2 regions of the Blastococcus sp. SYSU DS0973 genome follow, and region 1 is predicted to be linked to the other one. Evidence: riboswitches for the same ligand, from Rfam matches in the RefSeq annotation. Region 1 holds a riboswitch; the other holds the start of a gene.

The links. A riboswitch is a leader RNA that binds a small molecule or an ion and turns the genes downstream of it on or off. The one in region 1 is predicted to bind S-adenosylmethionine.
Region 2: linked by a shared signal. The riboswitch ahead of thrC (threonine synthase) and the one ahead of ACI791_RS15050 (bifunctional o-acetylhomoserine/o-acetylserine sulfhydrylase) in region 1 are both predicted to bind S-adenosylmethionine.

What each region holds. Positions count from the first base shown of each region.
Region 1 is NZ_JBJHAN010000009.1:93,276-98,531, reverse strand. It holds gene ACI791_RS15070 (STAS domain-containing protein) at 1-29, opposite strand, end outside; gene ACI791_RS15065 (thioesterase family protein) at 247-1,044, shown strand; gene ACI791_RS15060 (mechanosensitive ion channel family protein) at 1,189-2,085, shown strand; gene ACI791_RS15055 (hypothetical protein) at 2,082-2,582, shown strand; SAM riboswitch class IV at 2,695-2,809, shown strand; gene ACI791_RS15050 (bifunctional o-acetylhomoserine/o-acetylserine sulfhydrylase) at 2,853-4,145, shown strand; gene metX (homoserine O-acetyltransferase MetX) at 4,149-5,228, shown strand.
Region 2 is NZ_JBJHAN010000002.1:207,469-212,724, forward strand. It holds gene groL (chaperonin GroEL) at 1-414, opposite strand, end outside; gene ACI791_RS04810 (cold-shock protein) at 712-912, opposite strand; gene thrC (threonine synthase) at 1,126-2,427, opposite strand; SAM riboswitch class I at 2,440-2,581, opposite strand; gene ACI791_RS04820 (HAD family hydrolase) at 2,640-3,461, shown strand; gene ACI791_RS04825 (ABC transporter permease) at 3,529-4,401, opposite strand; gene ACI791_RS04830 (alpha/beta fold hydrolase) at 4,401-5,256, opposite strand, start outside.

The DNA.
Region 1 (5,256 bases):
GCCCCGTCCCACTCGTGCGCCCGCACCATGTCCGTTCCCCCACCTGCCGACGGCCCGACCCCCCGTCGTCCGGACCGTAGGCAGCCCGCCCCGGCGATACAACGGATTCCGGTACGGCATCGACCGGTGTGCCACACGGCGGGCGCGCTGTCACGCGTCGTCATCGGGCGATCCGCCTCCGTCCGCCCGCCCCGGCCCGGATACCCGGCGCACACGGGAGACAGCGGCCCGGCGAGACTCGCGGTCATGGACGTGCCCGAGGCCCTCTACCTGCCCGACGGCGACGGCTTCACCGCGACCGCCCTCACCATCGGCCCGTGGGACGCCGGACACCAGCACGCCGGGCCGCCGGCCGCGCTGCTGCTGCGCGCGGCCGAGCAGGCGAGCGGGATCGCGGGCGGCCAGACCGTGCGCATGGCCTACGACATCCTCGGGCCGGTGCCGGTCGGCCCGGTACGGGTGACCACGTCGGTGGTTCGCCCGGGCCGCCGGATCGAGCTGGTCGAGGCGGTGCTCGACAGCGGCGACGGCCGTCCGCTCATGCGCCTGTCGGCCTGGCGGATGCGGTCCCGTGACGACGCCGCTCCGGCGACCGCGCAGCCGCACCCCGCGCCGGCCGGACCGGAGGAGAGCCGGGCCGAGCGCGCGGCGTTCTTCACCACCGAGATCGCCTACCACCGGGCCCTGGACTGGCGGTTCGCCGCCGGGACGTTCAACGGCCCGGGGCCCGCGACCGCGTGGACCCGGCCGGAGTGCACGCTGGTCGCCGGGGAGCCGATGACCCCGCTGCAGCACCTGCTGGTCATGACCGACGCCGCCAGCGGCATCTCCGCGAACCTGGACTGGACGCAGGCCACGTTCGCCAACGTGGACCTGTCCGTGGCGCTGCACCGCCCGCCGCGGGGCGAGTGGCTCGGCATGGACGCCACCACGGTGCACGGCGGAACTGGAGGGGCGCAGTGCCTCGCCGTCCTCTTCGACGCCGCCGGGCCGATCGGCCGGTCCACCCAGTCGTTGTTCGTGGAGCCCCGCCCGCCGGCGTGAGTCATCTCTCCGTGCTGCTGCGGCGCAGGTCAGCGGCCCGTCGCGCGGCCGCGACCGCGGTACCGGCCGGGACCGGTTGGCATCGACGGGCACCGGTGCGCACTGTGGAAGGATCGTCTTCCCCACGATCGGAGCCTGCTACCCGTGGACGCGTTGAGAGAGCTGCTGGACTGGCTGTCCGGGCGGGGTCTCGAGGTCGTGTTGATCATCCTCGGCTCGGTGCTGCTCACCCGGTTCGTGGCCTGGGCCGGAACGCGGATCACCGACCGGATCGACCGCAACTCCACCGGCGGCGACGCGCTGGTCCGCTCCGAGGCGGCCAAGCACCGGCACTCGCTCACCCAGGTGCTCACCTGGGCGGCGATCGTGCTCATCTACTCGATCGCGGTCTTCTTCGTCCTGGACCGGCTCGGGGTTCCGGTCACCGGCCTCGTCGCGCCGGCCACGGTGCTCGGCGTCGGCCTGGGGTTCGGCGCCCAGCGCATCGTCGGTGACGTGCTCGCCGGGTTCTTCATCATCACCGAGCGGCAGTACGGGTTCGGCGACGTCGTCTCCATCCAGGTCCTCGGCGGTGGCGACCCCGCCACCGGAACGGTGGAGGACGTCACGCTGCGGGTGACCCGGGTGCGCTCGCCCGACGGCGAGGTCGTCACGGTCCCCAACGGGCAGATCGTCAAGGTCGTCAACCTGTCCCGCGACTGGGCCCGCGCCGTCGTGGACGTGCCGGTGCCGACGAGCGTCGACGTCAACCGCGCCAACGAGATCCTGCGCCAGGTCGGCCGGGACGCGTTCCGCGACCCGGCGATGCGCCCGCTCCTGCTCGACCCACCCACCGTCATGGGCGTGGAGACCCTCGGCCTGGACGAGGTGAACGTGCGCGTCGTCGCCCGCACCCTGCCGGGCAAGCAGTTCGAGGTGGGCCGCGACCTGCGCGCCCGGGTGGTGCAGGCGTTCCGCAGCCAGGGCATGCAGGTGCCGCAGCCGACCACCAGCGCGCCGTCCGGCGACGGCGCCACGACGGTGCAGGAGGGAGTCCGATGAGCAGCCCCGACCACGGCCGGGCCGGCGACGGCGTCCCCGGCGAGCCCACGGTGAGCACCGCCCCCGCCACCACCGGCACCGCGGCGCCCGACGTCGTCCCCGCCCACCGCTGGTGGTCGTCGATCCCGCGGCACCTCGGACGGGCCCGCACCTCCACCGTGGTGCTGGTCGTGCTGTTCCTCTCGATCGGCGCGCTCTACCTCAACGTGCGTCCGCCGGCTCCGGGAACGCCGGCCTCCCGTGAGGAGACCGTCGAGCAGACCGAGCCTGCGGAGATTGAGCCGACCGGGACCGCGCCCGCGGAGACGACCACCGAGCCCGTGCCGACGACCGAACCGTCGGGGCCGACCACCCGGTCGAGCACCCCGACCACCACCGGCTCGCCGTCCCCGGGCACCAGCGCCACCCCGACGGCTCCGGGGGCCACCGAGCCGGTGCCCACGGGCGGATCGGCCGGGCCGGGCGACGAGGCCTCGCCGGAGTCGCCGACCGACTGAGCGCCGGAAACCCGGTGTTTCACGTGGGACATCGCCTCGCCGGTCGGGGTCACCAGCCCACAGCACCCGGGCGGTGTGCAGGTGAGGAGGTCGACGTCCTAGGATCACGTCGGCTCCTGAGAGGCAGCGCGAAGCACCTGGCTGGCTGCCCGGCAACCTCTACTCCGTCCGAGGTGCTCCAGGGGAAGAGCCGGCCGGAAGGCGCCCGCCTCCGGCAAACGACGGAGCTCCCGTGCGCCGCGGGTCTCCGCGAGCGAGAGGAGACGGCGCATGAGCGACCCCGCGAGCTGGAGCTTCGAGACCCGGCAGATCCACGCCGGCACGAGCCCCGACCCCACGACCGGCGCCCGCGCGCTGCCGATCTACGCGACCACCGCGTACCAGTTCCGCGACACGCAGCACGCCGCGGACCTGTTCGCCCTGGCCGAGATGGGCAACATCTACACCCGGATCATGAACCCGACGCAGGACGCGCTGGAGCAGCGCGTGGCGTCGCTGGAGGGCGGCGTCGCCGCGCTCGCCGTCGCCTCGGGCCAGGCCGCCGAGACGCTGGCCATCCTCAACGTGGCCGAGGCCGGCGACCACGTCGTCGCGTCGGCCTCGCTCTACGGCGGCACTTACAACCTGCTGCACCACTCGCTGCCCAAGATGGGCATCACGGTCTCCTTCGTCGAGGACCCCGACGACCCGGAGAACTGGCAGTCGCTCGTCCAGGAGAACACCCGGGCGTTCTTCGCCGAGTCGATCGGGAACCCGAAGGGCGACATCCTCGACATCGAGAGCGTCGCCGGCGTCGCTCACCGGAACGGGGTGCCGCTGATCGTCGACAACACCATCGCGACGCCGTACCTGATCCGCCCGCTCGAGTTCGGCGCCGACGTCGTCGTCCACTCGGCCACCAAGTACCTGGGCGGGCACGGCACGGTGATCGCCGGCCTGATCGTCGACGGCGGCAGGTTCGACTGGACCGGCGGCCGGCACCCGATGTTCACCACGGCCGACCCGACCTACCACGGCGTGGTCTACGCCGACCTGGGGGCGCCGGCCTTCGCGCTCAAGGCGCGGGTGCAGCTGCTGCGCGACCTGGGCCCGGCGGTCTCCCCGTTCAACGCCTTCCTGGTGGTGCAGGGCATCGAGACGCTGTCGCTGCGCATGGAGCGGCACGTGAGCAACGCCCAGCGAGTGGCCGAGTTCCTCGAGGCCCACGACTCGGTCGAGCGGGTCAACTACCCGGGGCTGACCTCCTCGCCGTGGCACGCCGCCCAGCAGAAGTACGCGCCGAAGGGCGCCGGCGCCGTCCTCACCTTCGAGCTGCACGGCGGCGTCGAGGCCGGCAAGCGGTTCGTGGAGGCGCTGGAGCTGCACAGCCACGTGGCCAACATCGGCGACGTGCGCAGCCTGGTGATCCACCCGGCGTCGACGACGCACTCGCAGCTCACCCCGGAGGAGCAGCTCACCACCGGTGTGACGCCGGGCCTGGTGCGCCTGGCCGTGGGGCTGGAGGGCATCGAGGACATCCTGGCCGACCTCGAGGCGGGCTTCCGCGCCGCCAAGGGCGCCTGAGCGATGGGCGGGTGGGTCGAGGGGGACCCGGTCGGCGACCGGCACTTCCTCGACCTGCCCGCCCCGTTCCCGCTGGAGCGCGGAGGGACCCTCCCGGCCGTGCGGATCGCGTACGAGACCTGGGGAACGCTCGCGCCCGGCGGGGACAACGCCGTCCTGGTCGCGCACGCGCTCACCGGCGACAGCCACGTGGTGGGCCCGGCCGGACCGGGACACCCGACGGCCGGCTGGTGGAGCGGCATCGTCGGGCCGGGGGCGGCCCTGGACACCGACCGCTTCTTCGTCGTCTGCGCGAACGTCCTGGGCGGGTGCCAGGGCACGACCGGGCCGTCGTCGGCCGCGCCGGACGGCCACCGCTGGGGCTCGCGCTTCCCCGAGGTGACCGTGGGCGACCAGGTGCGCGCCGAGGGCGCGCTGGCCGACGCCCTGGGCATCGCGCGCTGGGCCGCCGTGGCCGGCGGGTCCATGGGCGGCATGCGGGCCCTGGAGTGGGCCGTGGCCGAGCCCGACCGGGTCGGCGCGCTGTTCTTCCTGGCCTCCGGCGCCGTGGCCTCGGCCGACCAGATCGGCACGCAGACGACCCAGCAGGCCGCCGTCCGGGCCGACGCGCGCTGGGCGGGCGGGAACTACCCGCTCGACGCCCCGCCGGTGGACGGCCTCGGGATCGCCCGGCGGATCGCCCACCTCACCTACCGCAGCGGGCTGGAGCTGGAGGCGCGCTTCGCCGCCCGCGTGCAGGCCGACGGCCGCTACGCCGTCGCGTCCTACCTGGACCACCACGCCGGCAAGCTGGCCCGCCGGTTCGACCCCGGCAGCTACGTGGTGCTCACCGAGGCCATGAACAGCTGGGACGTCGGCCGCGGCCGCGGCGGGGTCGAGGCGGCGCTGTCCCGGGTGACCGCCCGCGCGCTGGTGGCCGGTGTGGACACCGACCGGCTCTACCCGCTCGACCAGCAACGCCGGGTGGCCGACGCGCTGGGCGTGCCGCTGCGGGTCATCCCCTCGCCGTACGGGCACGACGGCTTCCTCATCGAGACCGGCGCCGTCGGGGCGCTGCTGGCCGAGCTGCTGGGTGCGGCGTGAACGCCGAGGAGCACGCGGACCTGGCCGC
Region 2 (5,256 bases), on a different contig from region 1:
CTCGACGTCCTTGGCCGTGGAGAGGAGGTACTCGGTGACCGAGGCGACGGCCTTCTCGATGCCCTTCTTGAGGGCCATCGGGTTGGCGCCGGCGGCGACGTTGCGCAGACCCTCGCGCACGAGCGCCTGGGCGAGCACGGTGGCGGTGGTGGTGCCGTCACCCGCGACGTCGTCGGTCTTCTTCGCGACCTCCTTGACGAGCTCGGCCCCGATCTTCTCCCACGGGTCCTCGAGCTCGATCTCCTTGGCGATGCTCACACCGTCGTTGGTGATCGTGGGGGCGCCCCACTTCTTCTCCAGCACGACGTTCCGGCCCTTGGGGCCGAGGGTCACCTTGACGGCGTCGGCGAGGGTGTTCATGCCCCGCTCGAGGCCGCGGCGCGCCTCTTCCTCGAAGGCGATCATCTTGGCCATGTGGTGGTGTCCTCCATGCATCGATCGCTGCACGGCCGGGTTCGGCGCCCGCGACGGACGACACCAGCGACGTGGACGCTCCGTCGGCCCACGGACCGGTGCCTCACCGTTCCGACCTGATTGGCACTCAGGAGCCCCGAGTGCCAGAAACGAGTCTGGCACTCCACCTTGGCGAGTGCAAGAACGGGGGGTCGGCCGGCCTCCCTGCGGGTGGCCTGACGTGCACGGAGGCCCGGCTCCCCGAGCGGGGAACCGGGCCTCACGGGTGGTGCGGTGCGTCGTCCGGAGGACGACAGGTCACGCAGAGCGGACGGCGTCGGCCTGCGGCCCCTTCGACCCCTGGACGACCTCGAACTCGACGCGCTGACCCTCGTCGAGGCTCTTGTACCCGTCCATCTGGATGGCCGAGTAGTGGACGAAGACGTCCTGGCCGCCGTCGACGGCGATGAAGCCGAAGCCCTTCTCGGCGTTGAACCACTTCACGGTGCCCTGTGCCACGTGTGCTCCCACGTTCGTGCGTGCGGACGGCTCCTCCGGATCGGGGAACCGGGTCCACCTCTTCCGCCCGCTCGAACACGAACATGGAACTGGATCCGCGCGAGAAGGTACATCAGGAAAGGCCTGGTCGCGGTCATCTTCGCCCGATCGATACCGGCCCCGTCCCGGGCGCCGCCCGGACCCTCCGACGGATGCGGAGGGCGGCGTCCTCTCTCAGTCGATGAGGCCTGCGGCCCGCACCGACTTCAGGGACGGCTCGACGCGGTGCGTCGGACCGACGACCGGCTCCAGCGGGTCGAGGGTCTTCAGGCCCTCGCCGGTGTTGAGGACGACGGTCTCCTTGGCCGGGTCCAGGAGCCCGCCCTCGACGAGCTTCCGCAGCACCGCGACGGTCACGCCGCCGGCGGTCTCGGCGAAGACCCCGGTGGTGCGGGCGAGGTCGCGGATCCCCTGGACGATCTCGTCGTCGCCGACGCGGGCCACGGCACCGCCGGTGCGCCGGATGGCGTCCAGCGCGTACGGGCCGTCGGCCGGGTTGCCGATGTTGAGCGACTTGGCGATGCCGGTGGGCTTCACCGGCTTTACGACGTCCCAGCCGTTGTCGAAGGCGGTGGCGATCGGGTCGCAGCCGGCCGACTGGGCGCCGAAGATCGTCCACTCCGTGGCCTCGACGATGCCGGCGGCGGTGAGCTCCCGGAAGGCCTTGTCGACCTTGGTGAGCAGCGAGCCGGACGCCATCGGGATGACGACCTGCGCCGGGATCCGCCAGCCGAGCTGCTCGGCGATCTCGTAGCCCATCGTCTTGGAGCCCTCGGCGTAGTAGGGCCGGACGTTCTGGTTGACGAAAGCTGTGTCCTCGAACTCGTCGGTCTCGGCGAGCTCGCTGGTCAGCCGGTTGACGTCGTCGTAGGAGCCGTCGACGGCGACCAGCGTCTGGCCGTAGACCGCCGACTGCACGACCTTGCCCGGCTCGAGGTCGGCCGGGATGAAGACGAAGGACGGCAGCCCCACCCGGGCGGCGTGCGCGGCCACGGAGTTCGCCAGGTTGCCGGTGGAGGCGGCGGCGATCTTCTTGTAGCCCAGGCCCTTGGCGGCGGTCGCCGCGAGGCTGACCACCCGGTCCTTGAACGAGTGGGTGGGGTTGGCCGAGTCGTCCTTCACCCAGAGTCCGCCGGTCAGGCCCAGCTCGGCGGCCAGCCGGTCGGCACGCACCAGCGGGGTCATGCCCGGGTCGAGGGACACGCGCTCGGCGGGATCCTGGCCCACGGGCAGCAGGGCGACGTACCGCCAGATGTTCTGCGGGCCGGCCTCGATCTGCTCACGGGTGACCGCGCGCATCAGCTCGGGGTCGTAGTCGACCTCCAGCGGGCCGAAGCACTCGGCGCAGGCGTGCTCGGCGATCAGCCCGAAGGTGGCGCCGCAGTTGCGGCAGACCAGCCCGCGGGCCGGACACGGCGGGGTGGGGCCGCCTGCCGACGAGTCGGCCTGAACGGAACCGGGAGCGGTGAGAGTCATGCGACGACTACCTCCTCATCTTCCCCGCAGCGGGCCGTCGAGCCGCGCGGGACGGAATTGGCACCTCCCGCCGCGCTGCTCCATGAGATCGCTGCGCGGACGGCGGTTGCCGGGGCTTCATCGGGCCGTGTCCCTCTGCCCCTCTGGATGAGTGAACGATCCGAAGCATACCCGCGGGCGGTACGGCACCTCGCGGCGGACAGGATGAGGGCGTGACAGCGCGCATCGTCTACACCGATCTCGACGGCACCATGGTCGGCCCACGCGGCTCCTTCTGGCACACCGCCGGCCGGGAGCTGACCGACGGCCCGGCCGGCGCCCTGCTCGACCTGCACCGCGCCGGGGTGGCGTTGGTGCTGGTCAGCGGCCGGACCTACGAGCAGGTGGTGGAGGCCGCGCGCATCTTCGCCGCCGACGGCGCCATCGCGGAGCTCGGCGCCACCATCGGTTGGGGCTCCGGGCGGCACACCCACCGGCTGCGCGGCGAGCTGCCGGCCGGCTACGGCGACCGCACGCCGATGGACGTGATGGCCGAGCTCGGCGTGGTCGAGGACCTCGTCGCCGCGCACCCCGGCCGGCTGGAGTGGCACGCCCCCTGGCACGCGACCCACCACACCGACGCGCTGCTGCGCGGCCGGGTGGATCCGCTCGCCGTCGACGCCTGGCTGGCCGAACGCGGGGCGGGGTGGCTGACGCTCAAGGACAACGGGGCCATCCCCGCGTCGTCCCGGTTCGGCCTCCACGACGACCCGGCGCCGCCGCGGGTCTACCACCTGATGCCGCGCGGCATCTCCAAGGGGGCGGCGATCGCCTGGGACCTGGAGCGCCGGGGCCTGTTCCCCGACGACGCCGTGGCGATCGGCGACAGCCTCAGCGACCTGGACATGGCCCCCGCCGTGGGCCGGCTGTGGATCACCGCGAACGGCGGGGCGGTCGACGGGATGGCCGCGGCGCTGGCCGCGGTCCCCAACGCCTCGGTGACCGCCGCCGCCATGGGCGAGGGCTGGGCCCAGGCGGTGCGCCAGAGCCTGTGAGCCGGCGTTCTGTGCACGAACGGTCGCCTCGGGCAGTCTGGGACGACCGTTCGTGCACGAACTGCTGTCAGCTGGTCACGTCTCTGCGGGCGAAGTGGCGGAACCCGAGCGCCGTGAAGACGGCGATGTAGACCAGCGACTGGATCACGCCGCGGAACAGGTCGCCGTCGTCGACCGGCGTCTGCAGCAGGTCGGTCCAGGCGAACTCCTCCGCCGTCGGGAACCAGTCGCGGATCGACCCGAGCTGCTCCACCTGGTCGAGGATGGCGAAGACGAACATGGTGAACACCGCGCCACCGACCGCCGCCAGCGGTGCGTCGGTGATCGTGGAGAACCAGAACGCCAGCGCGCCGACGACGAGCAGGTGGACGGCGAGGTAGCCGAGCATCCCGGCCAGCCGCAGCATGCCCTCGCCCTGGTCGATCCCCACACCGACCGGCGTCCTGATGTCGTCGAAGCCGAACGCGATCCCGCCGGCGACCACCGCGACCGCGGCGAGCGTGACCAGCGCCGCGACCGACTGCACCAGCGCGGCCAGCCACTTCTGCCGGAGCAGCCGCATCCGGGGGATCGGCGTGGCCAGTGCGTACCGCAGCGAGCCCCACTGCGCCTCGACGGCGACGGTATCGCCGAAGAACAGCGCGTAGACCACGACGAGGAAGAAGCTGGTCGTCGCGAACAGCACGAACAGGGTGAAGTTCAGCCCGCTCGCCGTCGCGACGTCGACCAGGTTGATCCGGCTGTTCTCCGCCGCCTCCTCGCTCGCGCCCAGCTGCAGTGCCGCGATGAGCACCAGCGGCAGCGCGATCATGAGGGCGAAGACACCGAGGGTGCGGCGGCGCTTGAACTGCCGCCGCAGCTCCACCGACAGCCGCAGCGTGCGCTCCGGCCGGTAACCGGCGACCGCGCCGGTCGGCTGCACGTGGTCGGTCGTGGTCATCAGCTCTCCCCCACCAGGGCCAGGAAGGCGTCCTCGAGCCGCCGTCGCGGCGTGAACTGCTCGACGGCGATGCCGACCGACACCAGCGCCTGCAGCACGTCGGCGCGGCGGGCGCCGTCCAGCTCGGCGACCAGGCCGTCGTCGCCGCGCGCGGCGGTGACCCCGGGCAGCGACGAGAGGACGGCGATCGCCCGGTCGGTGTCGGCGTCGTCGGCCAGGCCGACGAGCACCGAGCCTCCGGCGCCGACGATCTCCTCCACCGTGCCCTGCGCGATCTTCTGCCCCTTGGCCATGACCACCACGTGGCTGCAGGTCTGCTCGATCTCGCTGAGCAGGTGGCTGGAGACGATCACGGTGCGCCCGGTGGCGGCGTAGGAGCGCAGCACGTCGCGCATCGCGTGGATCTGCGGCGGGTCGAGCCCGTTGGTCGGTTCGTCGAGCACGAGCAGATCGGGCAGCCCGAGCATCGCCTGGGCGATCGCGACCCGCTGGCGCATGCCTTGGCTGTACCGGCGCACCGGCCGGTCGATGGCCGCGCCGAGGCCGGCGACCGCGAGGGCCTCGTCCATGTGCGCGTCCTCGGCCGGCCGGCCGGTGGCGGCCCAGTAGAGGCTGAGGTTGTCCCGGCCCGACAGGTGCGGCTGCAGGCCGGTGCCCTCCACGAAGGAGCCGAGCCGGGACAGCACCGGGGCGCCGGCACCGGCGGCGTGCCCGAAGACGCTGATCCGCCCCTCGGTCGGCCGGATGAGTCCCATCAGCATGCGCAGCGACGTGGTCTTGCCGGCACCGTTGGGCCCGAGCAGGCCGAGCACCTGGCCGCGCCGCACCTCGAACGACAGGTCGCGCACGGCGACG